DNA from 4 places in the Plantactinospora sp. CNZ320 genome. Region 1 is predicted to be linked to each of the others. Evidence: riboswitches for the same ligand, from Rfam matches in the RefSeq annotation. Region 1 holds a riboswitch; each other region holds the start of a gene.
What was found. A riboswitch is a leader RNA that binds a small molecule or an ion and turns the genes downstream of it on or off. The one in region 1 is predicted to bind cyclic di-AMP.
Positions count from the first base shown of each region.

Region 1 (8,355 bases):
CGCCCCGCCGCCGTTGGCCGACGTCTTCGCCAGCAACGTCGGCCGGTACGTCGCCTTCGAGACGGAGTACGACCAGGCGATGCTGATGTTCCAGCCGGTCGGCGGGATGGACCAGATCACCCGGGCCCTGGCGAAGGCGGTCGGCTCCCACCGGATCCGCCTCGGCGCCGAGGTGACCGGGGTGACCGAGCGGGGTGGCCGGGTGGAGGTGACCTACCGGCAGGGTGGCCGGGACCGCCTGACCCAGGGCGACTTCTGCGTGGCGACGCTGCCGCCACGGTTGATGGCCCGGGTGCCGCACAACCTCGGCGCCGACGTGACGGCGGCGCTCGGCGACTTTCCGGCCGTCGCCTCCGGCAAGATCGGTCTGGAGTACCGGAGCCGCTGGTGGGAACTCGACAATCGGATCTACGGCGGCATCACCGAGACCGACCTCGACCTGGCACACATCTGGTACCCGTCGTACGGCTTCCACGGTGAGCGGGGCCTGATCGTCGGCTACTACAACGCGGGGGCGGACGCGCGGGCGTACAGCGTGCTGCCCCCGGCGGAGCGGCAGGAGCGGGCGGTCACCCAGGGCGTGCGGATCCACGGCGAGAAGTACCGTTCCGAGCTGGTGACGGCGTACTCGCAGGCCTGGGACCGGACCCGCCATCTGGAGGGCGCCTGGACCCTGCCGCCGTACGGCACCGCCGGCTACAACCTCCTGCTCCGGCCGGCGGGCCGGGTCTACTTCGCCGGGGACTGGTTGAGCCGTGCGGTTGCCTGGCAACACGGCGCGTTCGTCTCGGCCCGTTCGGTGGTCACCGCACTGCACCAGCGGGTGATGGCGGGCTGAGCCAGCATCCCGGGTCCGGAGACGCCGAAGGCCGGACCCCGGGGTGGGGTCCGGCCTTCGGTCTGTCCTTGTTCAGCTGTTGTGCTTAGCTGTTGTTCCAGGCGTTGGCTACCAGGTCAGCGGCCTGGTCCTCCCACTGCGCGTACGCGTCCGGGTACGCCGACACCTGCACCTTCTGCGCCGCCACCGTCAGCGGCAGGTCCTGCCAACCATCAACCTGCCTCAGACCCTTCAGGAACGCCGTGGTCGAGTACTCCGGATCGGTGATCTGCTCCACCGAACCCCAACCCGAGCTGGGTCGCTGCTGGAACAGGCCCTGCGAGTCATGGTCGTTACGCGCACCCAGATGACCCAGGTTCTCCAACTTCGACTCCTGCAGGCTGGTACCCACCGCGATCACCGCGGCACGCTCATCCATACCCGCCTTCTTCGTCGCCTTCACAATCGCCCGCACATTGTCCGACTGCTCATCCGACAACGGAATCCGCGACTGCTCACCCTGCACACCACGCGGCACAAGCCTGTCCCGCGACGGCTTACCACCCTTACGATCCTTGCCCTTGTCACCCTTGCCCTTGTCACCCTTGTCGTTCTTGCCCTTGTCGGGCTTGTCGGCCTGCATCACCGACTGCGACACCGGCGAACCGGCATGCTCCGGAGCAGCCTGCGCGGCCACGGCGGGGCCGGCGACAGCGCCACCGACGAACGCCAGACCAGCAACACCCAGAGCGGTCCTACGAACCAGAGAAGTCTGCGCGACGGCCGGAAGCCATCGGCTGAACAGAGTCGTGTTCACGATGGTCCACCTTCCAATCGGGGATGAACACCCCACAGGGGGACACGGGGTGCCATTGGAGAAAAGATCGTTCGCCCGGCTCACACGCACGGGGGGTGCTGGTACTCAGGCGAACACCATATGTAACGACCGCAGGCCCCGGATCATTCCCGGCGGCCCGGCCACCAGCCCAGCTCACAGGCGGTGCTACTCAGCCGTACGCGAGATGTAACGACCGGCCGGCGGCCGGCATTCCCAGCCCGAGCCCGGCGGGGGGAGCATGTCCCCCCATGAGCGTGGTGCCACCAAGCCACCAAGGTGACATGGTGGCACCACACCCAAACGGGATATGTGCCGTCCAGAGCCCGCCGTCCGGATTCGGGCGACGGGTGATCAGAGCAGCGGGGCGACGTCCCGGGTGATCGGTACGGCGAGCACGGTCGGGCCCTCCGCACCGAGCGCGGCCCGGAACGCAGTCCGGAACTCGTCGACCGACTCGACCTGGTGGGCGGTGCAGCCATAGCCGCGCGCGATGCTCGGAATGTCCAGGCCGGGCAGGTCCAGTCCGGGTACTCCCTGTGCGTCCTCAAGTTGGGCGAAGGCCTTCAACACTCCGTACGCCTCGTTGACCGGCACCACGAAGACGACCGGCAGCCGGTGCTGGGCGGCGGTCCAGAGCGCCTGGGGCGAGTACTGGAACGAGCCGTCCCCGATCACCGCCACCACCGGCCGATGCTGTCGGGTGTCCCGCTGGGCGAGTGCGATGCCGACCGCCGCCGGCAGCGCGAAGCCCAGGCCACCGCTGGCCATCTTGAAGTACGAACCCGGCCGGGTGATTGTCAGTTGCCGGTGCAGCACGCTGAGGTTGGAAGGGGATTCGGGGACCACGATCCCGTCGGCCGGCCATTCGGCGGCGAGCGCACCGAAGAGCGCCTCCGGGGTCAGCGGGGTGCCGGCCGCCGCGTCCGGCGCGGCGGGACGGGGTGGCGGCAGCGGCCGGTCGGTGGCCGGCAGCCGTTCGGCCAGCCCGGCGCAGGCCAGCGTCATGTCACCGACGAGGCTGTCGCCGACAGGTGCCCGGGCCGCCTCGGCCGGATCGTCGGTGACGTGCAGCAGCCGGGTGCCCTCCGGCAGGTAACCTCGCCGTCCCGGGACGTACGGGTAGTAACGGAACACCGGGGCACCGATTACCAGGACGGTGTCGTGGCCGACCAGTTTCTCGGCCAGCGGTCCGATCGCCGGTGGCAGCAGGCCCTGGAACTGCGGGTGGTCCTGCGGGAAGCCGACCCGGTCCGCGAACGGCGGCTGCCAGACGGGTGCCCGGCTCCGCTCGGCGAGGGCGATCGCCTCGGCCCAGCCGCCACTGCGGTCGACGCCCGAGCCGATCACCAGCATGGGTTGCTGGCTGGCCGCCAGGATCTCGGCGAACCGGTCCAGTTCCACCGGGTCGGGAGCGACCCGGGTGCTGACCCGGCGGATCGGCGCGGTGCCGTTGGCGGGTTCGTCCCAGTCGTCGAGCGGCAGGGAGAGGTAGACCGGCCCGGCCGGCGGCTGTACGGCGGTGGCGAGCGCCCGCATGAACGCCTCGGGAATGTCCTGCGCGCGCAGCGGCTCGTGACTCCATTTGACGTACGGCTCGGGGAGTTGGGTGGGGCGCACATTTGTCAGCATCGGCTCGGACAGGTTCATCGTCCGGGTCTGCTGGCCGGCGGTCACGATCATTGGCGTCTTGTTGTGCCAGGCGGTGACGAGGCTGCCCATCCCGTTTCCGGTGCCGGGGGCGGTGTGCAGGTTGACGTGCACCGGCCGGCCGCTGGCCTGTGCGTAGCCGTCCGCCATCGCGACCGCGGAGGCCTCCTGGAGGGCCAGGACGTAGGTGAAGTCGGCCGGAAAGTTCTTCAGGAATGGCTCCTCGGTGGAGCCGGGGTTGCCGAACAGGGTGGTCAGGCCGAGGGAACGGAGCAGGTGGTAGGTAGCTTCGTGCACCGTTGTCATCGGAAGGAGCCTCCTGGAGTCCTTGTCCCACGTTCGAGCCACCGGGGTAAGCCGGTCATTTCCGTCATACCGTACGCGTACATGATCATGCTGGTTTATCCACCGGTCGGCTGCCGGCCCGGAGACTCGGCCGGCGCTGTCCCGATCGCGCTGTGAGTCACTGTTTTCGCTGTTCAGTGGGGTTGGCAACGGCAGAAGTCGGCCAGTAATGTCGGCGCGTCTGGTCCGGCCCCTTGGTCGCCGTACGGGTGACACCGGAGCGGACCCGCCGAGTCGTTACGTAACGAGCCGGGGACCCACAGTTATCTGGGGTGAATCCGCGAGCCACATCGGCCCGTGGTAGGGCGGCCCTTCCCGCCCGAATCCGTCAGCTAACCCGGTAGGCGGTGTCGGAAGGAGTAGCTGTTCGTGCGGCACCACCCGGGCCTCCGCCCATCCCCCCAGTTCACTCGCTGCATCGCGCCGCCGCTTCCGGCCGTCGCGACCGTCCCGGACCACCCCGTCCCCGGCCGCCGCCCCAACCTGGCCCGATAGCGGTCTCTGACGCGGAAGTCGTCGACGCGCGAGCACCCCGCGGTCGCACTGGCCGGCACTTTTCGGTGAGACCGCTCGGTGCACCCTGGATCCGTCCCGGCGAATGCCAGTCGGCGGATCGGTCTCGTGCGATTGCGTGCGATAACGCGTCGCATTCCCCGCAGCGAAAGAAAGGTCGCGTCACTCCCTGCCCCCCCGGTGGCGATGACGCGCATTTCCTCTGGAGGACAACGTTGAAGCACGCAATCAACCGGCGGTTCAGGACCGTCATTTCGGGCCGGCGTAACCGGCTCGCGCTCGCCTCCGCGGCGGTGCTCGCCGCCGCCGCGTCCAGCGGGGTCGTACTGGCCTCGACCGACTCGGCGGAGGCACCGGACACCTCGACCGTCGCCGTCGCCGAAGTCGGCGCACCGGCGGCGGGTCAGGCCGGAGCGGCTGTCACCACCGCACCGCAGACGACCGCACCGGGTACGATCGCACCGGCGACCCCGACCCAGCCGGCCAGCACCGCGCCGGCCACGGCGGCGGCCAGCAAGGCGGCTAAGACGACCCCGGCCGCGACCCCGAGCAAGCCCCCGGCGCCCCCGGAGTCGAAGCTGCTGGACTACCAGTTCCAGGCCCAGATCAACGGCTGGTACTGCGGCCCGGCCGCCACCCGGATCGCCCTTACCGTCCGGGACAAGCAGCCCAGCCAGGACGCCGTCGCCGCCGACCTCGGCACCACGATGAGCGGCACGAACTCGGCCCAGGACACCACCCGGGTACTGAACAAGATCATCGGTACCGACTTCTACCGCACCACCGCCATCCCCGGCGGCTCGGCCACCCCGGCCCAGATGGACCAGCTCCAGGCCGACGTCGTGCACGCCGTCACCAGCGGGTACGCAGTGGTCGTCAACATCGCCGGCTCGGCCACCGACCTCGCCGGTGGCTGGCACAGCTACCCCGGCGGCCACTACGTGACGGTTGTCGGCTACCGCGACGACGGCCGTACGGTGAAGATCGCCGACCCGGCCATCCCGGGCGCGGACAGCAACTACTGGATGACCACCATCGACCTGGCGCACTGGACGGCGACCCGGGGCTACTCGTCCTGATCCGCCCTCTCCGCCGGTAGCAACACCGACGACGCCGGCCCGACCCACCCACCCGTCCTTGCCGACGGGGATGTGGGGCGGGCCGGCGTCGTCGTCACCAACGGTTGGGCGCCCGGCCTCGGTCAGGTACGGGTCACTGGCCCTGCCAGACCGCCTGCGCGCCCGTGTCACCGGTGCGGAAGACGTAGTACAGGCTGATCCCGGCCGCAGCCAGGGAGAGGATCCCGAGCACCAGGGTCAGCACCGGCGATCCCTTGCCGGTCGCGGCGGGGGCACGGTCCGCACCGTCCTCGCCACTTCCCTGGCCACCCTCGACGCCACCCGTCGCCGGCGCGGCGGTGCCCCGGGGCTTGACCAGGAGGACAAGCGCCAGGGCGAGCACCCCGAGCGCGATCGTCGCGTACAGGGTGTTGGTGCCGAGACCCTGGTGCTCCGCCAGCCTCGGCACGTACTCCGGGCTGACCCGGTTGCGGGACTCCAGCCGGGCCAGGAAACGGTCGCCGGAGAGCTTCGCCATCAGCGCGGCGAGCGGGGTGGCGACCGCGAGCAGTCCCAGCACCCAGCGCAGGTGCGGGCGGACGAACGGAAGGAAGGCGTACCCGACCGCGCTCAGCGCGAGCAGTGGCACGAAGACCACCGCCGCATGGACCAGGAACGGGTGGGCGGGAATGCCCATGAACTCCTCGAGCACCGGCGCCTCCTCGGCGACAGATCGGTGGGTGGGCTTTCCAGAACGTTGACATGGTGCCCGGGGCGGGCACCGATGACAAGGCCCTCGCCGGCACCGGTCGTACCGGCCCCGGCTCGGTCGCGGTTCAAAGAGGACTGACGTCCGGGGCGGGCGCTGGCTCGCCGACGACGTACTCGGTGTACTCGGCGACCGGGGTGAAGCCGAGCCGGTCGTAGAGCTTGTAGGCTGCCGTGTTCTCCGCCTCGACGTTGAGCGCCACCGCGTCGACGGTCTCCAGCAGCCGTCGGCAGAGCGTCGCCACCACGGTGCTGGCCAGCCCCTGCCCCCGGTACGCCGGAGCCGTCGTCACGTTGCCCAGCGCGGCCACCCGGTATCGCGGCGACCAGACGTGCACCCCGGCGACGGCGGCCAGTTCCCCGTCCCGGCGCAGCCCGAGGTAGTGTCCGGTCTCGACCAGCCGGGGATCGAACCAGTTGCCCGGATAGGCGGCACGGTAGAAGGCGATCAGTTCCGGTACGTCGGCCTCGGTGAGCACCTCGCCACCGGGCGCCACCCGGGCCAGCCGGTCCGGGTCGGTGAGCGCCATCTTCAGGTGCGCACCGCGTGACCGCAGCGGGTACTCCCGGGCCAGCACCGCCTCGCCGCCGGCGCAGAGGTGCGCCTCGAAGTGCCGGGGCAGCAGCGGGAGCAGATCGGTGAGCAGTCCGGTCAGCACCGCCGGTGAGCGGTGCAGCGCCAGCAGCACCGGAGTGGACAGACCGTGATATAGCAGGGCCACCGCGTCGTCGCGCCGATACCAGGTGGTGTACGGCCAGTAGAAGTCGTCGAGGTCGCCGAGTTCGTACGCGTGCAGGTGCGGGTCGCGGCGCAGCAGGCCGGCCAGTTCGTTCCGGTCGTGGCTGGTCCTGATCATCGTCACCGACGCATCATGGCACAGCACCCGCGATCGGCAGCGGCCGATCAGGGCACCGGCGCGGGGCGGGGCGACGGTACGGACTGCGCTGCGCTCCCGGTGCCGTCCAACTGCCGCCGGGCCTCGTCGAGGAAGCCGTCGGCGTACTGCTGCTCCGGGAAGTCACCGAGATAGCGGGTACGGGTCCGCCACCGCACCTCGGCCAACGGATCGCTCTCCAGCAACCGGTCGAGTACGTCGTCCAGATTGGACATCTGCGAGTCCAGTACGTAGCCCGAACCGGCCAGCGGGAAGCCCTCGACGAACCGCTCGCCCTCGCCGACCCGGTCCGTGACCGCGTACGGCTTGCCCGAGTAGAGGTAGTCGGAGATCACCGCCGAGACGTCCGAGACCAGCGCGTCGGAGGCGTTGACGCAGTCGACCAGGCTCATCTTCTTCGCCGCGTCGGCACCGAAGACGTGCCGCCGTCCCGTGCTCGCCCGATGCTCGGCGAGAAGCTGCTCGATCCGGGCCAGTTGCCGGGCCGAGGCCGGGTTCTGCGAGGTGTAGGGGTGGGCCCGGAGGATCACCGTCACGCCCCGGTCCAGCAGCCGGCGGACCAGGGTCTCGCCCACCGGCAGCGAGCAGTGGTCGACGTCGGCGTTGTGCCCGGTCCAGGTCGGCGTGTAGAGCACCACCTTGTCGGCCCGGTTCCGGATCGGCTCCCGGCGTACCTCGATCGACTCCACCTGCGGGCGGCCGACGATGGCGAACTTCTCCCGGGGGATCGTCACGCCGTTGCGGGCGTACCTGTCGATCGCCGCCTGCCCGGCCACGAAGATCCGGTCGAAGATCGCGGAGACCGGGTTGGCGCTCGGTGCCTTGTCGCTGTCGCCGTGGTGCAACTGGATGTGCGTCAGATGCGCGAACCGGATGCAGTGGCTGTTCTTCGCGCCGTGGTTGACATAGAACGCCACCCGCAGGCTCGGCACGATCGCCTCGTCGATCGAGCGCGGCGTCGGGCAGACCACCACCGGTGCGCTGGTGGCGGCCGAGATCGCCGGCAGGAAGTTCGGCTCCCGCAGCAGCACCAGGAACGGGCGGCCGATCCGCTCCAGGTACGGCAGCCACATCATGACCTGGTATTCCGAGCCGGGCGGCGCGGAGAAGTAGAGCAGGAACTCCGGCTGGTGCCGGCGCAGTGCCTGGGTGACCGCGCTCTGCCCGCCGGAGGGTCGCAGCCGGCGCAGCGCGATCGGCCCGACCGCGCCGACCGCGGCGCCCGCGCCGACCAGCACGGTGAGCACCAGGGCGGGCCAGACCGGCAGGGTGAACGCGGCGCTGCCGGCGAGCAGCACCAGCAGGACCAGCACCGCCGGTCCGAGCCGGTCGACGACGAGCAGCGGCGACGACCGTACGCCGAGGTTGGCCGAGCGCACCTCCAACTCGGCGGCGTCGCGCAGCGGCCGCTCGGCCAGGGTCAGCCCGAGCAGGGCCGCCCCGGTGAGCGCCAGCGCCACCTGGTGCCACCCG
Region 1 covers NZ_PJMP01000001.1:69,302-77,656, forward strand. The annotation lists gene CLT71_RS00290 (FAD-dependent oxidoreductase) at 1-838, shown strand, start outside; gene CLT71_RS00295 (hypothetical protein) at 924-1,634, opposite strand; gene mdlC (benzoylformate decarboxylase) at 2,007-3,608, opposite strand; cyclic di-AMP (ydaO/yuaA leader) riboswitch at 3,865-4,009, shown strand; gene CLT71_RS00305 (C39 family peptidase) at 4,376-5,239, shown strand; gene CLT71_RS00310 (hypothetical protein) at 5,373-5,930, opposite strand; gene CLT71_RS00315 (GNAT family N-acetyltransferase) at 6,055-6,843, opposite strand; gene CLT71_RS00320 (CDP-glycerol glycerophosphotransferase family protein) at 6,891-8,355, opposite strand, start outside.

Region 2 (8,355 bases), 3.0 Mb from region 1:
GGGTGGCACCGCGGGCTGCGTCAATCAGGACTTCGTCCCGACCCTCGAGGTCCCCGAAAGCCGCTATCCGATGTACGCCTTCCACATCAGGAATGCCATCAACACCACCAACCTGCCGTCGCGGCTGACCCGGACGACCAGAGAAACCGAGATCACCGCCAACCGGAACATCTCCTGCCCGACAGGTGCGAACTACCCGCGTCCGCCCGGCGGCACCCACACCTGCGACGAGTACCCCTTCGCCTCCACCCTCCAGGGCGCCGCATCCAATCCCGCCGGGTTCACCTTCAACTTCGACACCAAACGGTTGGGAAGGCTCGTCTGCCAGGTGCCCTGGCTGACCGAACACCGCAGCACCACCAACCGTGGCTACAGCGTGTGCATGATCCCCACGGCACAGAACAGCCTTGGCGGCTCTGACCTACAGGCGTTCTTCCTCGACAACCGGGTCATCGACCGGGACAACTTCAACGTGCGCGCCTAGTCGGCCGATCGTCATGGCGGTTGGTGTCCAGGCGGACATCAACCGCCATGACTCTGTTGATCCGACATCACGCTGTCGGAGACGGTGTGCCCCGCAAGGAGCCGACACCGGCCTGTCCGTATCTCGACAGCCCGGCGCCGCCGCGCCCCGCCTCCGGCGACACTGGCCGGATGCGCCCCGTCGAGCCGGTGCACCCCGGCACCCGCCCCGGCGGATGAGCCGCCCGCTGCTCCGGCTCGCCCTGGCCGGGCTGCGCGCGCACGCCGTACGGGTGGTGCTGACCGGGTTCGCCGTGGTGGTGGCGGTCGGCTTCCTCGCCGGCACCCTGGTCTACGGGGACACCGCCCGAGCCGCCTTCTACACCGACCTGGCCCGCTCGGCCCGGAACGTGGACGTGGTGGTCGAGCCGGAGCACGGGCTGCTCACCCCGGCGACGGTGCGGCGGATCCGGGCCGTCGACGGGGTGGCGGCGGCGGACGGGCGGGTGGTGGCCTGGCTGGGCGTACTCGACCGGAACGGGAAACTGATCACCAGCCAGGACCACATCGGGTACGCCCTCTCGGTGCCGGGTGACGCCGCACTGGCCCCGTACGACGTGGCCGCCGGCCGGCTGCCCACCGTTGCCGGGGAGATCGCCCTGGACCGGGCGACCGTGGCCGGCTCCGGCTTCACCCTCGGCGGGCCGGTGACGGTGCTGGACCGGGCCGGCACGGCACACCAACTGCGCCTGGTCGGCACGCTCGACCTCGGGGTGAACCGGCTCTACGGCGGCTCGGCCGTCGCCGCGCTGACCTCGGCCGACCTCGGCACGCTCACCGGTACCGTCGACTACGCCCAGGTGGTGGTCCGGGCCACCGAGGGCACCGACCCGGCCCGGCTGCGGGACCGGATCGCCGAGGCGGTCGGCCCCGGCGCGCAGCCGCTGACCGGGGCCGAACTGCGGGACCGGCTCGCCCGGCAGGCGGCGAAGTACGTCGACGGCTTCCTCGCCGTACTGCTCGGCTTCGGGCTGGTCTCGCTGACCGTCTCGGCGTTCGTCATCTACAACACCTTCGCGATGCTCGGCACGCAGCGGGTCCGGGAGGTGAGCCTGCTCCGCTGTGCCGGCGCGTCCCGGGCGCAGGTGCGCGGCGTCGTACTCCTGGAGGCGGGCGTCCTCGGCCTGCTCGCCTCGGTCGGCGGGCTGCTGGCCAGCCTGCTCGTCGGCTACGGGCTGATCCGGGGACGGGAACTGGTCGCCTCGGACATCCCACTGCACGCCCCGGTGGTGCGCTGGCCGACCGTGCTGGTGGCGCTCGGCTTCGGCACCCTGGTGACAGTGCTGGCCGCGCTGGTGCCGGCGGTGCAGGCGAGTCGGGTACCGCCGCTGGCCGCACTGCACTCCCGCAGCGCCGTGGCGGTGGGCGGGGGCCGGCGCGGCCGTACCCGGATCGCTGTCGCGCTCGGCCTGGCCGGGGTCGGCGGGCTGGCCGTACTCGTCGGGTTGCCGTTGGCCTTTCCCGGGTTGCCGCTGGTGCTCGGCGGCGGCATGGTCGCCTTCCTCGGCGCGGTGGTCGCGGCCCCGCTGCTGGTCCCCCGGGCGGTCCGGCTGGTCGGCTGGCTGCCGGCCCGGCTCTTCGGTCCGGTGGTACGGCTGGCCGTGGTCAACGCCCGACGCGATCCCCGGCGGGCGGCGGCGACCAGCACCGCCCTGACCATCGGGGTGGCCCTGATGGCGATGTTCAGCGTGCTGCTGGCGACCGCCCGGGAGCAGGCCGGACGGGAGCTGTCCGAGAACTTCCCGGTCGACTTCGTGCTGGACCGGGTCCGCACCGACGGCTCGCCGACGGCGGTACGCGGCCCGCTGCCACCCGGGCTGGCCCAGCGGCTGCGCCCCGATCCGGCGTTCGGCACCGTCGCCGAGGTACGCCTGGCCAACTCGCCGCTGAACGCACGGATCCGGATCTGGGCGGTGCCGCCGGAGCGGCTGCACGGGCCGGTACGTCCCGAGGTGACCGCCGGCAGCCTGGCCGGGCTGGTGCCGGGGACGGTGGCGGTGAGCCGGCAGTTCGCCGCCGACCGGGGCGTCGGGGTCGGTGACCGGATCGCCCTCGGGCTCGGCCCACCGGCCCCGTTGACAGTGGTGGCGGTCTACGACGACTCCCCGGTCGACGGTGCCGCCCTGGTCTCCTGGACGTCGTTCACCGCCGCGTACGGCCCCGGGGAGCCGGACCGGCTGCTGGTCGACCTCGCCCCGGGGGTGTCGACGGCGGCGGGCCGGCAGGCGCTGGACGCGGCCCTGGCCGACCAGCCGGCGGTCCGGGTACGCGGCCTCGCCGACCAGGCCGACGCGCTCGCCCGTACCCTCGACGAGCTGTTGGGGATCTTCGCCGCCCTGCTCGGCATGTCGGTGCTGATCGCCGTGCTGGGCATCGGCAACACGCTCGCGCTCTCGGTGGTCGAACGCCGCCGCGAGTCGGCGACGGTCCGGGCGCTGGGCCTGTCCCGCCGGCAGCTGGCCGCCATGCTGCTGACCGAGGCGGCGCTGGCCGGCGCGGTAGGTGCACTGGCCGGGATCGCCCTCGGCGTCGGCCTCGGCTGGACGGCGGCACTGGGGCTGATCCGCGGGTACGGGCACGGATTGCCGGCCGTACCCGTCGGTCAGCTCGCCCTCTGCGCCGCGCTGGCCGCCTCGGCGGGGGTGCTGGCCAGCCTGCCGCCGGCCCGGCGGGCCGCCCGGGCGCCGATCGCGGCCACCCTGGCCGACGAGGGATAGCCGGTCCCGCCGTTTTCCGGCTGGGACGACCCCACGGCCCGGCAGTATCGACAGCGGGGGTGACCGGGACGGAGGGAGCGGCGTTGGGGGCCGGGCACGACCACGGGGGGCGGTTGACCTGGGCGGCAGAGCAGCACCGGGGGCGGCTCTGGGCGGCCTTCGGGCTGCTCGCCGTCCTGATGGTGGTCGAGACGGTCGCCGCGCTGGCCACCGGCTCGCTGGCGCTGCTCTCCGACGCCGGGCACATGTTCACCGACGTGCTCGGGATCGGGATGGCACTGGCCGCGATCACGGCGGCCCGGCGGGCGGTCGGCGACCCGCAGCGGACCTTCGGCCTCTACCGCCTGGAGGTGCTGGCGGCGCTGGCCAACGCGGTACTGCTGTTCGGGGTGGCGCTCTACGTGCTGGTCGAGGCGGTACGCCGGTTCGACGACCCGCCCCGGGTCGCGGCCGGTCCGATGCTCGTGGTCGCCACGCTCGGCCTGCTGGCCAACGCCGCCGCCTTCGGCCTGCTCCGGGCCGGTGCGCGGGAGAGCATCAACCTGCGCGGCGCATATCTGGAGGTACTCGGGGACCTGCTCAACTCGGTGGGAGTGATCGTCGCCGCCGTGGTGATCATCCTGACCGGCTGGCGCTGGGCGGATCCGATCGTGGCCCTGGCGGTCGGGCTGTTCATCCTGCCCCGCACCTGGCGACTCGGCCGCAGCGCCGTACGGATCCTGGTGCAGGCCGCGCCCGAGCACCTCGACGTGGCCGCCGTACGCACCCGGCTGGCCGGGGTACCCGGCGTCTGCGACGTACACGACCTGCACGTCTGGACCCTCACCTCCGGGATGGAGGTGGCCTCGGCGCACCTGAGGCTGGACCGCGACGCGGAGGTGGGTACCGTACTCGCCGCGGCCCGGTCGGCGCTGCGCGAGGACTTCCACATCTCGCACGCCACGCTCCAGGTCGAGCCGAACACCGCGCCCGGGGGCTGCGGCCCCACCGACTGGTGACCACCGAGCACGCCGCGTGACATCGCGGTCGGCCGGCGACCCTCGCACACCTGCCCCGCCAGCCGTCGAGACTCACCGATAGTTAGCGGCATCTTAAGTTTTGAGGCTGCGTCGGCCAGCTTTGTCCGGATACATCCGCCCAACTCGGAAAATCGCGAATCCGGCTCCGACAACGCCACGTGTCCCCGGCGAACGACTGCCGGTAAGCTCGGCTCCGGTCTCCGCCGGGCGGCGCCCTCCGGCGCCTGCGGGGACCGTCGCCTAATCGCACGCGCGAGCCGGGGAACCACGTACCAGGGGTGTATCCGCGCCAGCGGTAGGGATCTTCCGTCCCGAACCCGTCAGCTAACCCGGTCGGCGGCTGACGGAAGGACATTGTCATATGCCGTTCCTGGCACCCACCCGACAGGCTCCGGCGTCCGCGCGGAGCGCCACGAGACCGCACCGGAAGGTCGCGACCACAGCGGTCGTCGCCCTCGGCATGGTCCTCGCGGCGCTCGGCGGCGCACCCGCGCAGGCGGCACCGGAGTACGCGACCCCCGGGGCGCTGGCCGCGGCACCCGGCGGCGACGACATCGACGGAGGCACGGACAGCCTGCGCGAGCAACTCCAGACCGCCAGCAAGGGCTATCTGACCGCCAAGAACAAGTTGGACAACTCCGTCAAGCGGCAGAAGGAACTGAACCAGCAGCTCGCCGAGCTGCGTACCGAGGTGGCGACCCGGAGCGAACGGGTCGCCGAGATGGGCAACATGGCGTACCGGACCGGTCGGCTCGGCCAGGTCTCCGCACTGCTGAACAGTGGATCTCCGACCAGCCTGGTGGACCGGGCCGCCGCACTCGACACGATCTCGGCGAACGAGAGCCGGGAACTGCGCGGGCTGCGGGAGAGCCTGGACAAGGAGACCCAGGCCAAGGCCGCGCTCGACAAGGAAATCGGCGAGCAGCGCAAGCAGGTCGAGGTGATGGAGACCCGCAAGAAGCAGGCCGAACGGGCGCTTGCGGCGGCGAACAACAGCGGCGGCGCCGCCGCCGGGATCAGCGGCAGCGGGGGCGGGTCGGCGCGACCGGCACCCCGTAACGCCGACGGCTCCTGGCCGGACGAGTCGTGCAGTCTCAACGACCCGACCACAAGTGGCTGCATCACCGCGCGCACCCTGCACGCGTTGAAGCAGGCCCAGGCGGCCGGCTTCACCCGGTTCGTCTCCTGCTTCCGCAGCGGAGGCAGCGGCGAGCACCCGAAGGGTCAGGCGTGTGACTTCGCCGCCCAGAAGAACGGGTTCGGCGGAGTGGCGACCGGCGGCGACCGGACGTACGGCAACAACCTGGCGGCGTACTACGTGCGCAACGCCGATCGACTGGGTGTGCTGTACGTGATCTGGTTCAAGCAGATCTGGCTGCCGAGCAGTGGTTGGAAGACGTACAACGGGGGCAACGGTGACCCGTCCAGCGATCACACCAACCACGTACACCTGTCGATGCACTGATCGACCGCACCGCACCATCGCGAACCGCCGGCACCGCCCGCCACCCCTGGGCAGTGCCGGCGGTTCCCGCTATCAGCAGCCGATCCGGGTCGAGCCGAGCGCCACGTCGTCGAACCAGAGCGTGTTCGCGCCCTCGCCGTAGCTCTCCCAGCCCAGCCGCAGGTCGGTCAGGTTGGGCCGCCAGTTGGCCCGGTTGTACCACTGCCCATCGACATCGTGCGTCGGCGTACCGTCGGCGGTCAGCCCGGTCACCGCGGTCCCGTTGACCCAGGTGGAGAGCCGGCCCTGCGCGCCGTCCACCATGAACTCCAGGCAGGTCCACTCGTTGACCGGCAGCGGCGCGCTGAGTGCGACACCGTTCGGGCTCTGCTCCGGCAGGGTGGCGTCGTCGGACGCGCGGTTCCATTGCAGGGCGCGGTTCTGCCCGCCCATCCGCAGGTCACGGTTGCCGTCGGCCGCGTCCCGCATGGCCAGGAAGGTCACGTGCGAGGTCGGCAGTGCCGTGGTGTGCCGGACCCAGAGCCTGGCGTACCGCACCGCCCCGACGCTGCCCAGATCGCGGGTCGAGCCGACGAAGACGTGGTTGCAGTAGCCGACGGCACCGTTGATGCGTACCGAGCGGGTGCCCTGGTGCGCGACCGAGGTGTCGATGCTGGCGGTGCCGCTGCCCGAGCAGTCCGGGTAGCTGACGGTCCAGTCGCCCGACGGCGCCGTACCGGTCTGGTTCTCGAAGCCGTCGCAGAGCACCGCGCCGCCGCAGCCGCTCGGCGGCGGAGTGGTCGGCGGTACGGTCGGTGGTGGTGTCAGCGTCGGCGGCACGCTGGTCGGCGGAGTAGTCGGCGGCCTGGTGGTCGGCGGCGCCGTGCTCGGCGGGGTGGTCGGTTCGGCACCGTTGCACGGTTCACCGTTCAGGGTGAACCCGCTCGGTGCCGCCGAACTGGCGGCATAGCTGCCCTGGACGCCGAACTCGGTGGAGCCGCCGGCCGGCAGCGAACCGTTCCAGGCCACGTTCCGGGCGGTGACCGTCGCGCCGGACTGGGTGACCTGGGCGTTCCAACTGTTGGTGATGCGCTGGTCGCCACCGTAGGTCCAGGTCACGGTCCAGCCGTTGACCGGGGTGTCTCCGGCGGTGACCCGGACGGCGGCGGTGAAGCCTCCGGTCCACTGGTTGGCCGTGTAGTTGACCAGGCAGCCGGCGGCGGCCTGTGCGGTCGACGTCGGCCCGGTGCCGAGCACGGCAGCGCTGCTCGCGGCGATCGCGGTCACCGTGGCCAGGGCCAGGGAGACGCGACGGTACGGTGCGGAGATCCGCATGGGAGTTCCTCTCGGACGACTGCCGGCCCGTCGCCGCCCTGGCGCGTGCCGGCGGTGCTGTTACGACAACGAGTGACCGACTCCCGGGATCACCGAGCCGTCACCGGACCGGCCAGCCCGTACCGGTGGTGTGACGGCGCCGACCAAGCTTAGAGACAGCCATCGATGCAAGCAACCGGCGCAGTCGCCGACCAGCAACAATGGCGAGGTGACGATCACCCGCTCGCTGCTGCTGTTCCTGCTCGCCGCCGTTGCCGAGATCGGCGGTGCCTGGCTGGTCTGGCAGGGCGTACGCGAGAACCGCGGCCTGCTCTTCATCGCCGCCGGCATGCTGGCGCTGGCCGGGTACGGCTTCGTCGCGGCGTTCCAGCCCGACCCGCACTTCGGCCGGGTGCTCGCCGCGTACGGCGGGATCTTCGTGGCCGGCTCGCTCGGCTGGGCGGTACTCGTCGACGGGTTCCGCCCGGACCGCTACGACCTGACCGGCGCCGCCATCTGCCTGGTCGGGGTAGCCGTCATCATGTACGCCCCACGCGGATGAAAGTTGTGCAAGGACCGGACGACGAGTCACCGGCACCGGAGCTGCGACAACGGCCCTGACCCTCGATCCGGGGCAGCGATCTCTGCAAACCGAACCCGCTCGAAACCAACCGAACCATCACAGATATCCACGTTCCAGACCAGCCTGCCGGCCGGCACCTACTGCGACGTGCTGGCCGGCGACTTCAGCGGCGGCTCCTGCACGGGTACGACGTACCAGGTCGACACCGCCGGCCGGGTCACCGCGACAGTACCCGCGAACGGTGCCCTGGCGCTGCACGTGAACGCGCGGACCTCGGGTGGCGGCCCGGGCCCGACCCCGACGGGCGGCTCCTGCCCGAGCGTCGCCACCAGTTTCGCGGTGACCGCGACGACGGTCTGGGGCGAGAACGTCTACGTCACCGGCAACGTTCCGGCGCTCGGCAACTGGAACCCGGCGAACGGCGTGCCGCTCTCCTCGGCCGGCTATCCGGTCTGGCGCGCGACTGTCGACCTGCCGGCCGGCACGGCGGTGCAGTACAAGTACGTCAAGCGCAACGGCGGCCAGGTGGTCTGGGAGAGCGACCCGAACCGGACCCGGAGCACGCCGTCCAGCACCCCCTGCACCGCGAGCTGGACCGACACCTGGCGCTGAGCCCCTCGGCCGGAGTGAGGTGTCGGTTCGTGATGGTGCCAGGGTGTCACCGTGGTGACACCCTGGCACCTCGCGCGAGGGACTACCTGGCGCCGGCCCGGGGCGCCGGCTGTACGTCGAGGCGCGTATCCGGGCGGTCGACAC
Region 2 covers NZ_PJMP01000001.1:3,055,450-3,063,804, forward strand. The annotation lists gene CLT71_RS13375 (NucA/NucB deoxyribonuclease domain-containing protein) at 1-484, shown strand, start outside; gene CLT71_RS13380 (ABC transporter permease) at 699-3,239, shown strand; gene CLT71_RS13385 (cation diffusion facilitator family transporter) at 3,323-4,237, shown strand; cyclic di-AMP (ydaO/yuaA leader) riboswitch at 4,486-4,613, shown strand; gene CLT71_RS13390 (coiled-coil domain-containing protein) at 4,620-5,723, shown strand; gene CLT71_RS13395 (cellulose-binding domain-containing protein) at 5,796-7,037, opposite strand; gene CLT71_RS13400 (YnfA family protein) at 7,246-7,578, shown strand; gene CLT71_RS13405 (carbohydrate-binding module family 20 domain-containing protein) at 7,582-8,211, shown strand.
Region 2: linked by a shared signal. The riboswitch ahead of CLT71_RS13390 (coiled-coil domain-containing protein) and the one ahead of CLT71_RS00305 (C39 family peptidase) in region 1 are both predicted to bind cyclic di-AMP.

Region 3 (5,735 bases), 5.1 Mb from region 1:
CCCGGCGGCGAGGGTGTACTGCAACGGCGTGACCGCCTGCACCGGTACGCCGGCCGGGTAGGCGTCGGCCTCCGGGTACGCCCTGCCGTACACCGGAATGCTGGCCCGGCCCGGCTTCGGCGTCGCGACCAGCCCGACCGTCCACTTGGCGGTGGGGTTGCTCCTCGGGTTGTGGAACCACGCCTTCTGCCCGAGATACCAGATCGCGGTCCAGTCGCCCTGCCGGCCGGCGAGCGCGTAGGTCTGCCCGGCCGAGGCCCGCGCGCCGTGGTCGGAGATGTGCATGGTGTTCGGGGTGCCGTCCGGGCGCAGTGCGATGTCGTTCACCAGCGGCGCGTCGGCGGCCGGCGCGCTGCGCAGGATCACCGACGACGATCCACGGGACGGGCAGGGCACACCGGCGCTCTGGCAGCCGGTGAAGGCCGGCCGGTTGGTGGCGAAGTCCGGGTCGATGGTGACCAGTCCGGCGACCGGGGTGCCGACGCCCCGGAACGGCGCCCTGAGCAGGTCGAAGTAGTGCGACCAGTCCCAGTACGGGCCGGGGTCCCAGTGCATGCCGCGCACGTTCGCCGGCAGGATGCCGGGTACGTTGTCGTGCCCGATGATGTGGTTGCGGTCCAGCGGGACGTCGTACCGGGCGGCGAGGTAGCGGACCAGCTTGGCCGAGGTCCGGTACATCGCCTCGGTGTACCAGGTGCCCTGGGCGGCGTACCCCTCGTGTTCGAGACCGATCGCCTTGGCGTTGACGTACCAGTTGCCGGCGTGCCAGGCCACGTCCTTGCCCTTGATGTGCTGCGCGATGTGCCCGTCCGCCGAGCGGAGCGTGTACTGCCAGCTCACGTAGGTCGGGTCCTGCACCAGCCGCAGCGTGGTGTCGTAGCTGCCCTCGGTGTCGTGGATGACGATGTATTCGATCTTCTGCCGGGCGGGCCGGTCGGAGAGGTCGTGGTTGCCGTAGTCGCCGTCCCCGAACTCCTGGTAGGGGGCGGGGATCCACTCGCAGGAGATGTCGCGCGGGCACTCCAGCCCGTCCGGGCGGGGCCTGCCGGGCAGGCCGAGCCGGTCCAGCCAGGAGCGCTGCGGGGCGAGGTCGGGGTGGCCGGGCAGGGTGATCCGGTGGCCGTCGTCGGTGGTCCGGCTGGCACCCTCGGCGATGGTCCGGTACACCTCGTCGGCGAAGGCGGCCGCGGCGTCGGCGCGGTCGCTGCCGGCGTACCGGGCCACCGCGCCGTACCAGGCCGCCGGGTCGCTGGTCCGGCCCGTCGGCGCGGCCAGCTCCTGCTGGTACGACGCCAGCAGCGCCGCCCCGCCCCGGATGTTCGCCGCCGGTTCGGTGCGGAGCGCCTGCTCGTCGGCTCCGGTGAGCGCGACGGCAGCGTCCAGGGTCTGCCCGCCGGGCGGCGCGTCGGCGGTGTCCTGGGTCTGTCCGCCGGGCGGCGCGTCGGTGCTTCGGTCGACGTGTGGACCGGCGGGTCCGGTCGCCGGCCGGGCGGGTCTGGCCGGGTCACCGCGCCGGTCCTCGCCGTGCTCCGGGTGCTCCGTCGGCGTGTCGGCCAGCCCGGCGACGTCGGTGAGGTGCATCGGGCCGTACCCGCCGCTGGTGCTCGGGGTGCCGGCGTTGGTGTCCCAGCGGGATTCCAGATAGGAGACGCCGAGCAACACACTCTCGGGTACGCCGAACTCGGCCGCTGCCGCGGCGTACTCCTGTTGCCGGATGTCGGCGGAGGCGGAGGCGGCGGCCGGCGTGGGGCCGGCCGGCAGCAGCGCGGCGGTGCCGACGACTGCGACGCCGAGCGCGATTCTCCTGGTCAGCGGCTGTTTTGTGGGAAGCATCGAACCTCCATTAGCCGGGGGTGGGCCTGGTGATCACCCTCCACCCGGGACCGTTGTCGGTCAATACCTTCCGGCCAAGCTCCGCACAATGTAGAAATCTTTCACGTATACCGAGCGTGATCAGCGAGTTCGCGGCGTCGCCTCGATGAATCGAAGGCTCCCACCGTCAGCGACCGATCAAATACCTAACGAATCGACTCAGATCACGGGGTTGCGTTTGGATAACACCCTTCTCTAGTGTTGGGGACCGTCGAGCCGACGGCAGGCCGCCTGACCGGGTGGCGACGTCTCGACACCGCCGAATCGTCACACTCAGCGAACCGGGGACCCGAGCTTCATGGGGTGAATCCGCGTCTCACGCGGTAGGGCGACAATCTTCCCGCCCGAACCCGTCAGCTAACCCGGTAGGCGGGCTACGGAAGAAGGAGTACGGACCCCGGTGGCTCCCCCTGCCCCGCTGCGGTCGCAATCCCTCCGGTCGGTCTCCACCGACGCCGGGAAAGTGAAGCCGCGCCCTCGAAGGTCCATTCTCGCCATCGCGCTGACGGCCCTGGCCAGTGCCGCCGTGCTGTTCACCGGCACGACGCCGGCACTCGCCGAACCGTCGGTGGCCGAGATCGAACAGCAGATCGACACCGCCTGGCGGAAACTGGAACCGGTCGTCGAAAAGCACAACGCCACCCGGCAGGACCTGACCGCCAAGAAGAAGCAGGCCGCCGCACTGCAAAAGAAGATCGCCCCGCTCCAGGCGCAGATCGACGCCGCGATGAACCGGGTGAGCGACTTCGCAGTCGAGGCGTACAAGGGCGACAAGGCCTCGGCCGTCAACGCCCTGCTCACCACGAAGTCGCCGACCGCGCTGGTCGGTCAACTCTCGGTGCTCGACCAGTTCGCGCGGCAGCAGGCGCGCGAGGTGCAGACGGTCGTTGACCTCAAGAACAAGTACGCCGCCCAGAAGGCCCCGCTGGACCGGTTGGTCACCCAGTTGACCAAGACCGAGGCGGAGCTGGCCGCGAAGAAGAAGGAGATCGACGCCGAGGTCGACCGGCTACAGAAGCTGCGGATCCAGGCGTACGGGAACGGCTCCGCCGGCCCGCTGCGGCCCGCGCCCTGCCCGGCGACGTACCCCGGCGGCCCGGCCGGCCAGGCGGTCAAGTTCGCCTGCGCCCAGATCGGCAAGCCGTACAAGTGGGGTGCGGAAGGCCCCAGCTCGTACGACTGCTCCGGCCTGACCCTGGCCGCTTGGGCGAAGGGCGGCGTGTCGCTGCCGCACAACGCCCGGGCACAGCGTGGCCAGGTGAAGTCGGTCAGCCGCTCCGAGCTACGCCCCGGCGACCTCGTCTTCTACTACGCCGACCTCAGCCACGTCGGCATGTACGTCGGCGGCGGATGGATCGTGCACGCCTCCCGGGCCGGTGAGCCGGTGAAGATGAAGCGGATGGACGACGGCGAGATCCACAGCTTCGGCAGACCCGGCTGACGTCGCCCAGCCGACCGTGTCAACGGAAGAACCCCCGTCGCGCAAACTGCGGCGGGGGTTCCTCCGTTGGGGTCCGTTGGGGTCCGTGGCCGGCAGGCGTCGGGGTTCCGGTTGCCGCTTTCAGCGGGTGGGCCAGGTGCGCCAGTTCTGCCATGATCGGCTCGGGGTGGGGCCGCGCTGCCCCTGGTAACGCGAGCCGTAGACGGCCGACCCGTACGGGTGGGCGGACGGCGACGAGAGCCGGAAGATGCAGAGCTGGCCGATCTTCATCCCGGGCCAGAGCCGGATCGGCAGGTTGGCCACGTTCGACAGCTCCAGCGTGACGTGCCCGGAGAACCCGGGGTCGATGAAGCCGGCGGTCGAGTGGGTGAGCAGGCCGAGCCGGCCCAAACTGGATTTTCCTTCGAGCCGGCCCGCGAGCTGGTCGCCGAGCGAGATCACCTCAAGGGTGGAGGCGAGCACGAACTCACCCGGGTGCAGCACGAACGGTTCGCCGTCCGGCACGTCGACGAGCGAGGTCAACTCGTCCTGCTGCACCGCCGGGTCGATGTGCGTGTAGAGGTGGTTGTTGAAGACCCGGAAGAGCCGGTCCAGGCGTACGTCGATGCTCGACGGCTGCACCAGCGCGGGCTCGAACGGCTCCAGCGCGAGCGTGCCCGCCTTGATCTCGATCACTAGGTCGTGGTCGGAGAGCAGCACCGGATCACCTTAGCGGTCGAGCGGAGCCGACCGGCCACGACCTGGCCGATGGGTGGGATGAGGGTGGGATCGGGGTAGGTGATCGAACATGTGTTCGATAGAATGTGGCCATGGCATCCTGGTCCGAATTCGCCTCTGACGAGCCCCGACTCGCCGACGCGATCCGCGTTCTCATCCAGCAGTACGGTCCGGGTCTCGGCTACCTGGCGACCGTGCGCGCCGACGGTGGGCCGCGGGTGCACCCGGTGTCCCCGGTCATCACCGACGAGGGACTCTTCTGTTTCGTCGTCGACTCCCCGAAGCGGCGCGACCTCGAACGGGACGGGCGCTACGCGCTGCACTCCTTCCCGCCCGAGGACAGCGACGACGAGGCCTACGTCGCCGGTCGGGCCCGCCCGGTGACCGACCAGGCGCGGGTGGAACGGCTCGCCGGCAACCTGCGGGCCGCGCCGCAGGTCGACTGGCGGCTCTTCGAGTTCACCGTCGACGTGGCGATGGTGGCCCGGCACGGCAGCAACGGCGCCACCCCGCTCGCCGCCGGAGACCGGTCCGAGCGACCGGCGGTCCAGGTCTGGCTCGACCCGGCCGGCGCCGGCAACGTCGGCGTGGGCACCGCAGGCGGAGACACCGCCACCGGGCCGAGGCGACGCGGCCGGCGTCGGGCCGCCGAGGCGGAGCCGGTCCCGACACCCTGACCTACGGCTCCCGGAACGCCTTCCACGCCTTGAGCATCCGGAACATCTGACCGTACGTGAACTCGTACATGCAGGCGTCGACCGAGTAGTCCATGAAGTTGTGGATCGGGTCGAGGCCCGGTTTCGTCGTGCAGGTGTCCCGCCGCTCCGGGCAGCCGAAGGCCGGCTCCGCCTCGGCAGGCGTGTCGTAGACGTGGTCGCCCTGACCCGAGCAGCCCTGCTGGAAGGTGTGGTAGAGGTTCAGCCAGTGCCCGACCTCGTGAGTCGCCGTGTCACCCGCGTTGTACGGCGCAGCCGTGCCGCCCGGCAGTGACTCGGCGAGCACCACCACCCCGTCGTACGGGTCGAGTTCGCGTTCCGGGAAGGTGGCCCAGCCGAGCAACTCGTCGTCAAGCAATCCGGTGTAGATGTTCAGGGTGTGCTTGCCGCCGACCCGCAGCGCACGCTTCATCTGCGTCTCCGCCGGGCTCTCCGCCACGATCGGATACCAGGCCGGGTTGACCACCCGGTTCACCTTCTTCAACCTGAACTGGAACGGCGTCCAGGCTCCACCGGTACGCCCGGCGAAGGCGTCGTTCAGCACCTTCATCTGGGCGTGGATCAGGGACAGTGGGATGTTTCCGTCCGCCCGGGTCCGATTCTCGCTGACGACGTGGAACACCACGTCGATGGTGATCCTGAGCTTGCCCGGTACGCCGAGCGGCGCCACCCCGACCCGTTGCGCGTACGCCGAGTCGAGCGCCCGGTCCAGTTCGGCGGCCTCGCCCGGGGTCAGTTCGTTGGGCTCGGCAGCGTGCGGCACACCGGGCTTGGCCTTGGCGTTCGGCGCTGTGGTGTGGGGGTGGCCTCTGGTTGTCTCGGCGCAGCCCGGTTCGGCGGATTGTCCGGCCGAGCCCGGAGGTGCCGCCACCGCCGGGCCGGCCGCGAGCAGCAGGACGAGAAACGAGCTCGCCATGCCGGTCATGCCGGAACGCGACGACAACCGCAGTCCACGAAACGCCATTGCCACACCCTTTGCCTTCGGAGAG
Region 3 covers NZ_PJMP01000001.1:5,151,220-5,156,954, forward strand. The annotation lists gene CLT71_RS22895 (peptidoglycan recognition protein family protein) at 1-1,833, opposite strand, end outside; cyclic di-AMP (ydaO/yuaA leader) riboswitch at 2,120-2,260, shown strand; gene CLT71_RS22900 (C40 family peptidase) at 2,273-3,313, shown strand; gene dcd (dCTP deaminase) at 3,434-4,012, opposite strand; gene CLT71_RS22910 (pyridoxamine 5'-phosphate oxidase family protein) at 4,123-4,707, shown strand; gene CLT71_RS22915 (zinc metalloprotease) at 4,709-5,710, opposite strand.
Region 3: linked by a shared signal. The riboswitch ahead of CLT71_RS22900 (C40 family peptidase) and the one ahead of CLT71_RS00305 (C39 family peptidase) in region 1 are both predicted to bind cyclic di-AMP.

Region 4 (8,355 bases), 4.3 Mb from region 1:
TCGTGGTGAGGCGGCTCCTCCGCGAGGACCGCCCTAGGCGCAGGGCCATGTTGACTCCAAGAGATCGTGCTGACCCGTGGCTCACGAGTCGCGCTCGTGCAGCGACTCGTGCCAGGGCATCAGGAGGCGTTCCAACAGAGATGTGACACCGAACAGCAACAGACCGAGCGCGCTGGCCACGGCGATCCCCGCCCAGGCGAACTCGAACCGGGGCAGGGCCGCCTGGTAGGCGATGTAGACCCCGAGGGCATTGCTCGGTCCACCGAAGTACTCGGTCACGATCACGCCGATCACGGCGAGCGTGCTGCCGAGCTTGAGCGCGTTGAACAGGTACGGCAACGCGTTGGGCAACCGCAGCATCAGCGCCACCTGTCGAGGTTGGGCCGCGAGCGACTGCATGATCTCCAGGTGCAGGGGTGAGACCTGGAGAAGTCCTCTGGTGGTGTTGACCAGGACCGGGAAGAAGACCATCACGGCGGCCACGCCGGCCTTGGACATCGGGTTGGTGACCCCGAACCAGTTGTTGAAGATCGGCGCGAGGGCCACGATCGGGGCGCAGTTGATGACGACGGCCGCGGTCAGCACCGGACTGGACACACCCGGGAACCGACTGACCGCCAGCGCCACCGCGATTCCGCCCACCGCGCCGAGGAACAGGCCGAGCAGTACCGCCTGCACGGTGACCACCGAGGCCGACATGATCGTGCCGAACTCGGACCGGAACGCCGAGGAGATCTCGACCGGCGCCGGGACGATGAACGACGGTACGTCGAAGACGGTCACCACCAACTGCCACGAGCCGAGGATCACCACCGCGGTGATCACGACCGGCAGGAACCGGCCCACCATCGCCCGGACGCCGGCACCGGACGTGGCGCCCCGGGCCAGTTGCGTCGTGCTCATCGGATCGCCTGCTCGGCCGGGACGCCGTGCAGCGCCGTCCGTACCTCCGTGACCTTGGCGAAGAACGCGTCGGTGGTCCGGGTCGCCGCCGTCCGGGGGTACGGCAGGTCGACGTCGATGCTGGCGGCGATGCGGCCGGGCCGCGCGGACATCACCACGATGCGTGACGACAGGAACACCGCCTCGGAGATGCTGTGCGTGACGAACACGACCGTGGTCCTGGTGTCCGACCAGATCCGCAGCAGTTCGCCCTGCAACCGCTCCCGGTTCATCTCGTCGAGCGCGCCCAGCGGCTCGTCCATGAAGAGGATCTCCGGGTCGGCCGAGAGCGCGCGGGCGATCGCCACCCGCTGCTGCATGCCACCGGAGAGCTGCCAGGGGAAGTGTCCGGAGAAGTCGGTGAGGCGGACCAGCTCCAGCATCTCCTGGGCCTTGGCCCGCCGGGTCGGCTTGTCCACTCCGGCGACCTGCAACGGCAGCTCGACGTTGCGCTGCACGCTACGCCACTCGAAGAGGCCGGCCTGCTGGAAGACCATGCCGTAGTCCCGATCCGTCCGGGCCGCGCCCGGCGTCTTGCCGTTCAGCGACACCGTGCCGCTGGTCGGCTCGGTCAGGTCCGCCAGGACCCGCAGCAGGGTGCTCTTGCCGCAGCCGCTCGGCCCCAACAGGGACACGAACTCGCCCCGCTTGATCGACAGGTCGATATCCTCGAGCGCCGTCACCGTACGGTCACCGCCGGTGAACTGCTTGCTGACTCCTCGCACGGAGATGATCGGGGCCTCAGACATCAGCGTCTCTCCAGGTGTTGGTGAGGCGGAAGGGGTGTTCATCGGGTCTGCCGGTTGCGTAGTGCCACGCGCTCAAGAAGCGCCAGGGACTGCACGAAGACGATGCCGGCCGCCGCCGCGACCAGCACTGCCGCGTAGAGGTTCTCCGGACCGTTGGAGTAGTAGTAGGCGAAGGTGAGGATCGCCCGGCCGATTCCCCGGCCGGTGCCGGCGGAGAGTTCGCCCACGATCGCGCCCACCACGCTCGCGGTGGCGGCGAGCCGGAGCCCGGCGAAGACGAAGGGCAGGGCGGCCGGGACCCGCAGCCACCCCAGCACCTGCCACCGGCCCGCGCCCACGCTGCGCATGAACTCCAACTGGACGTTCGGCGGCGACTTGAGGCCACGCAGGGTGTTGATGGTGACCGGGAAGAACGCGAGATAGGCGGCGATGCCGGTCACCGCCACCCAGGGTGGCGCGCCGGCCTTTCCACCCCAGATCACGATCATCGGGGCGATCGCCACCAGCGGTACCGTCTGCGACGCCACCAACCAGGGCATCAGTCCCTTGCTGACCGGCACCACGTGCAGGAAGAGAACCGCCAGCAGCAGGCCGAGCGACGAGCCCGCCACCAGACCGTAGAAAGCCTCACGCAGTGTCACGCTGGTCTCGCCGAGGAGATACATGCCGAGCGTCGTCGGGTCGCCCCGTCGGGCCGGTTCGAGCAGGGCCCCGATGATCGACCAGACGTGCGGCATCGAAAGGTCGTCGGTGGCCACCGGGAACTTGACCCCGGTGCCGGGTACGACGTCGCCGACGGCACGCCCCAACGCCTTGTAGCCCTCCCAGACGCCGGCGAGCGCCACGATGACCAGCGCGGCCCCGGCGGCGTTCCGCACGCGTCTGCTCACGGCGGAGAGGCGGCCGGGTCGGCGGGGAGTCTCGCGGTCCACCGGTCCGGCCGGTCCACCCTCGGCGACCACCGAGGCGGTGGCGGTTCTTGTCGCGGTCATGCAGGCACTCTCCGAATCTCTCGGAAGCGTCGTCTGGCGTGAGATCCGGCGGCTGACCCTGCCGCATCGGATCACTGAGTGAACTGGTGGTTCACCATAGAGACGTGATCGAGGGCACGTCAACGGTTTGATCCCGCCGACGAATCACGATTTGGCGCCATCGCCACCCCCGCTCACCTGCGAGGGAGGCCCCGAGCCCGATCCGGGACAGCCGGCGGTCCGCAGCGGAGGCGAATATCAGAGCTGACCCGATCGAGCTGGGTCTGCGACGACTGGATCACCGTCCGTCACCGGCATGCGGTGTCGGTACGCCTGCGGTCGGGCAGGTGGCACCCGCCCGGGCCGTGCTCCCCGCGCGGCGCGGGGATCGGTCCGGGCGGGTGCGGTCAGCAGGTCTGGGCGCAGTTGCGCAGCCCGTACCGGATCTTCAACTGGGTACCGCCATTGCCGTCCCAGTCATCGGCGTAGACCACCGTGAAGACCCCGGTCGGGTCCAAACCGATCGCCGGCTGGTCCTGACGGTTCGCGGTGATGACGCTCAGCCGGCTCTCCGGGAACCTGTTGCCGCTCGTCCCGTCCGGACCGATCCCCCGGGCCCAGACCTCGGTGCCGCTGCTGGCACTGGTCAGTCCGGTCGCCTGGCCACTCTCCTGCCAGGTGACCACGGCGTTGCCCGAGCCGTCCACCGCGATGTCCGGGCGCGCCTGCCGTCCCACCCGGTCCGACTGGTACGGGGTCTGCGCGCTGACCTGGTAGGCGCCGTTGGCACCGGTGCTCCACCTGTAGATCGGGCCGCTGACGGTACGGGCCGCGAAGGTGGCCGTGGAGCCGGTGAATCCCCGTACGTAGATCTGCGACTGCGGGTTGCCGTCCTGACCGGTCCGGGCGGTGTGCCCGTCGTACCAGGCGACGTACCAGGTACCCGAGTCGGCGATGGCCACTGCCGGGTCGCGCTGCTGGCCGTCGGAGAGCGAGCCGGTGTGCACCGCCACGGTGCCGCCGAAGGCACCCGCCAGGGTGCCGGTCTTGGCCCGGATGCTGTACCCGCCGTTGCCGTCCTCGTCGTCCTCCCAGGCGACGGCCACCGTGCCGGTCGAGGTGGCGGCCACGTCCGGCTTGCGGTAGGTGCCACCGGCCACGGCCTGGACCGGGGCGTCGTAGCCGCCCGTGAGCGGCGAGAGCCGGGCGTCGGACGCCGAGAACGAGGCGTACCGGATGGAGCTGGCCCCGGCCGTCGAGGTGTCCTGCCAGGTCACCGCGTACCGCCCGTCGGGCAGCACCGCGATCGACGGCTCGCTCTGGTCGCCGTCGGCGATGGAGTTCACGTTGACCACCGGGCCCATGGTGCCGTCCGGGCGGACCCGGCGGGCCCGGATCTCGTACCCGCCGTTGCCGTTGCTGTCGTCGGCCCAGGTCACCACCGCGTCGCCGTTGCCGGCGATGCCCACGTCCGGGGTGCGGTAGTTCCAGTTGGTACCGCCTCCGGTCCGGACGGCCACTTCGGACTGCAGGACCCCGTCGACGAACCGGCCCAACCGGATTTCGTTGTTCAGCCCGCTCTCCCGGCCGGAGGCGAACGCGGACACGGTGACGTTCCGGCCTGCGGAGTCCCGGGTCGAGGCGACCGCGGGGGTGAACTGGTCACCGGTCGCCAGCAGGTTCGCGGTGGCGAATCTGGCCCCCGGGTACCGGTTCGGCGAAATGGTCACCACGGCGTTCTTGATGGCGTTGAAGTCCGCGACGTATCCGTTGTAGAGGGACGGGTCGTCGAGGCGCATGAAGGTCTCGTCGTTCTTCCTCAACGCACCGTTGGTGAGGTTCTGCGTGCCGGTGTAGACGTACCGGTGCATCTGGTTGTCCTTGCGGGACACGCCCTGCACCAGCAGGTACTTGGAGTGGATGCTGCCGTCGGAGCATTCGCCGTTGACGCCGGGCTCGACCGTGAAGAACGACTGCCGGCATCCGCCGGGGTCCATCGCGTAGACGCCGATGCCGCGTGCGGTCAGGCCGGCCATCGCGTCCTGGTGCTCGCCGGTGGCCACCTCGACGGTGCATCCGGCGGCCTGCTTGTCACCCAGCGCGTCGATCACCTCGGGCCGGGCGGCCCGGAAACCCCACATCGCCACCCGGATGATGTCGTCGGAGCTGCTGGTCGAGCACTGCACGTCGTCGATGGCGGCGGCGACGATGTCGGAGCGGCTGCTCTGCGGGTTGAACGATGCCGCGATCGTCGTGCTCTCGCTGGCGCTCGGCGACTCGCGGGGCGAGAACCAGATCCGGGTACTGCCCGCGTCGACGTGCCCGCGCTCGTACGACTTCGCGGTGCCGGTGACCAGGAGCTTGCGCCCGACATAGTTGCGGAACGCGTCGGCCAGCGCGGGGTCGTTGTCCACCCGCACCTGGTTCTGCCACATCTGCTGCTGCGGCTTGGTCGGGTTGGCCGAGCTGACCACCGTGACGTCGGTACGCCCGTCCGACAGCCCGCTGAACACCCAGAACTTGTTGTGGTTGATGCCCGTCCCGCCGGACGAGCAGGAGATGCGGCACTGCCAGGTCCACGATCCGGTGGCACCGGCGCGGTAGCCGCCCAACCCGGTGACGAGCTGGCCCACCTGGTTGGACTGTGCCCCGCAGGACGCGGTGGTGCCGCTGGTGCACGCCTCGATGATGAGCCGGACCCTGACGCCGCGGGCGTGCGCCGCCAGCAGGTTGTCGGTGATCCCCTGGTCGGAGAAGGTGTAGAGCGAGCCGTACACGGTGGAGCCGGGTGTGGCCAGCGCGATCAGGTCGGCGATCTGGTCCCGGAGCCCGGGGGTCTGGTACGGCAGGAAGTGCGCGCCGTTCCGGCCGGGGTCGGGGGTCGCGTAGACGGCATCGGGCACCGGGTCGAGATTCGGCCGCAGGAAGAGCACGGTGCTGTTCCCGCTGGTGACGGGCACAACAGCGGCGTTGGCGTGGGCGGCTGGCAGAGTGACCGAGCCGACCGCGACGATGACGCCGAGCAGGAGCACTCGGAGACGTCGAGGCATGTGGGTACTCCCTTGTAGGGCGAGAGAGCCACCGAGAGCTCGGCGGCCGATCAGGGTATCCAAGATCACCCTCGATTTCCGCCCCGCCGGTTCGGCCCGCCACCGACCGCGCCCGGCAGGTCTTGAAGCAATTTCCACGCCCGATCGCGGCGAAATCCACCTGTTCGACCCAGTTGATCAGGTAGGCTGACCCCGGTTTCGCCCGGTGGCGCACCCCTCCGCGCCGGCGTGACCGCCGCCGAATCACTTTCGGGTGAGCCGGGGACCCAGGTAGGTGGGGTGAGTCCGCAACCGCGGTAGGGACTTGTTCCGTCCCGAACCCGTCAGCTAACTCGGTAGGCGGGCGACGGAGGGACATGCATGACGGGATCCACACGTCGGCGGTTTCCGCTGGCCCTGGCCCTGCTCGCCACGTTCGGCGCGCTCGCCGGGGCGGCCTTCCGGCCCGGCGTGGCGGAGGCGAACAGCCCCGCCGTCCTCGGCGACGAAGGCGACACCCCGCTCCTGCGGGACGTGCTCGAATCGACCGGCCGGGGTTACCTACAGGCCAGGAACGCCCTGGCCAACGCGAAAGCCCGGCAGGCGAGGATCGCCGCCGAGCTACGCCGGGTCGAGGAACGGATCGCGCAGTTGCGGCCCCGGGTCGAGCAGGTGGCCCGGACGGCGTACCAGACCGGCCGGATCGGCCCGGTGCTGGTACTGCTGCACAGCGGCTCCGCCGACGAACTCCTGGAGCGGGCCCGTGGCCTGGAGGCGGTGGCCCTGCGGGACAACGACGCACTGCGTGCGCTCGGCCAGGCCCGGGAGCGGGCCGCCCGAGCCAAGCGGGCGCTCGACGCCGAGGTGATCGAGGAGCGCCGTCAACTCGCCATCATGCTGCGCCAGAAGCAGGCCGCCGAGCGGGCGCTGGCCCAGGTCGGCGGCGCCTCCACCGGAGGGTTCGTCAGCGCCAGTTCACCGGTGGCCCGGCCCGCGCCACGCGCCACCGACGGCTCCTGGCCACCGCAGGCGTGTGACCAGCCCGACCCGACCACCACGGGCTGCGTCACGGCACGCACCCTGCACGCCTACACCGAGGCGCGTCGGGCCGGCTTCGCCCGGTTCACCGGCTGCTACCGCCCCGGGGGGCCGTACGAGCACCCGAAGGGGCGGGCCTGCGACTTCTCCGCCGAGGCGGGCGGCTTCCGGGGTGCCGCCACCGGCGCCGACCGGACGTACGGCAACAACCTGGCCGCGTTCTTCGTCCGCAACGCCGACCGGCTCGGGGTGCTGTACGTGATCTGGTACCGGCAGATCTGGTTGCCGACGACCGGCTGGAAGTCGTACGGCGGCGCACACGGAGACCCGTCAAGCGACCACACCAACCACGTGCACCTGTCCCTGATCTAGCCGCAGTGCCGCTCGGTCAGGGCGGTGGGTGCTCGGTCGAGGGACCCGCGTCAGGGTCGCGGCCTCCCGGGCAGCCGGACCGTGACGAGGAGCCCACCGGCGGGGCCGGGGGCCAGGTCGAGGGTTCCGTGGTGGGCACGGACGATGCTGTGCACGATGGCCAGGCCGAGGCCGACGCCGGGGTGCCCGTCGATGCGTACCCGTTCCGTGCCGCGCTGGAAGGGCTCGGTGAGGGTCGGCAGCAGTTCGGGTGGGAGCCGGTGGCCGGTGTTCTCGACCCGCAGCACGCTGGTGTCGCCGTACGCCCCGGTGTGCACAGTCACGGTGCCGTCCACGGGCAGGTTGTGCACGATGGCGTTCTGCACGAGGTTCGTCGCCATTCGCAGCAGGAGTTCGGCGGAACCGCTGGTCCAGGCGACCCCGCCGGTGACGTCCACAGTGGTCCGGCGCTGTTCGGCGAAGGGAAGCAGCGTTTCGACGGCCTCCTCGGCGACGAGGGAGAGGTCGACGCTCTCCCGGGGGAGGTTTCCGCGGTCGCCCCGGCTGAGCAGCAGGAGTGCCTCGGTGAGGTTGATCGCCCGCGTGTTGGCGGCGTGCAGCCGTTGGATGAGTTCGTCCCGGTCCCGCCCGGGGTCGTTACGGGCGACGTCGAGCAGCGTTTGCGAGATGGCGAGCGGGGTGCGCAGTTCGTGGGACGCGTTGGCGGCGAATCTCTCCTGCGCGACGACGTGTGCTTGGAGCCGCGCGAGCATGATGTCGAAGGTGTCGGCGAGTTCCCGGAACTCGTCCCTGCGGCCCGGTAACCGAATCCGGTGTGCGAGCGATCCGTTGCTGACCAGGCGGGCGGCCTCGGTGATGCGGGTGAGCGGGGTGAGCATCCGGCCGGCGGCGATCCACCCTCCCACGAGTCCGAACACCAGCAGGAACACCAGCACCTGGGCCGCCCGTGGAGCGAAGGCCTGCAGGAGGTCGTCGCGGGTGGGACTTTGCAGGACCGGTGCGCGGAAGCCGGATGGGTCGCGGTCGAAATCCCTGTGTGGTGGGTCGGGTACGTAACGCAGGAGGAAGACCCACACGGTGCCGAGCAGCAGGACACCCGCGACGATGAGGAATCCGGCGTAGCTGAGGGTGAGTTTGAGCCGGACACTCAGGCCGGCTGCCCTATCCACGGTCTTCCCTCTCGGGCACCGCGCCGCGTGCTGTGTCGATGCGGTAGCCGACCCCGGGCACCGTGGCGATGATCCCGGGTACGCC
Region 4 covers NZ_PJMP01000001.1:4,352,571-4,360,925, forward strand. The annotation lists gene CLT71_RS19315 (ABC transporter substrate-binding protein) at 1-49, opposite strand, end outside; gene CLT71_RS19320 (ABC transporter permease) at 82-903, opposite strand; gene CLT71_RS19325 (ABC transporter ATP-binding protein) at 900-1,691, opposite strand; gene CLT71_RS19330 (ABC transporter permease subunit) at 1,730-2,683, opposite strand; gene CLT71_RS19335 (phospholipase D-like domain-containing protein) at 3,070-5,712, opposite strand; cyclic di-AMP (ydaO/yuaA leader) riboswitch at 5,939-6,069, shown strand; gene CLT71_RS19340 (VldE C-terminal domain-containing protein) at 6,073-7,101, shown strand; gene CLT71_RS19345 (sensor histidine kinase) at 7,152-8,270, opposite strand; gene CLT71_RS19350 (response regulator transcription factor) at 8,263-8,355, opposite strand, start outside.
Region 4: linked by a shared signal. The riboswitch ahead of CLT71_RS19340 (VldE C-terminal domain-containing protein) and the one ahead of CLT71_RS00305 (C39 family peptidase) in region 1 are both predicted to bind cyclic di-AMP.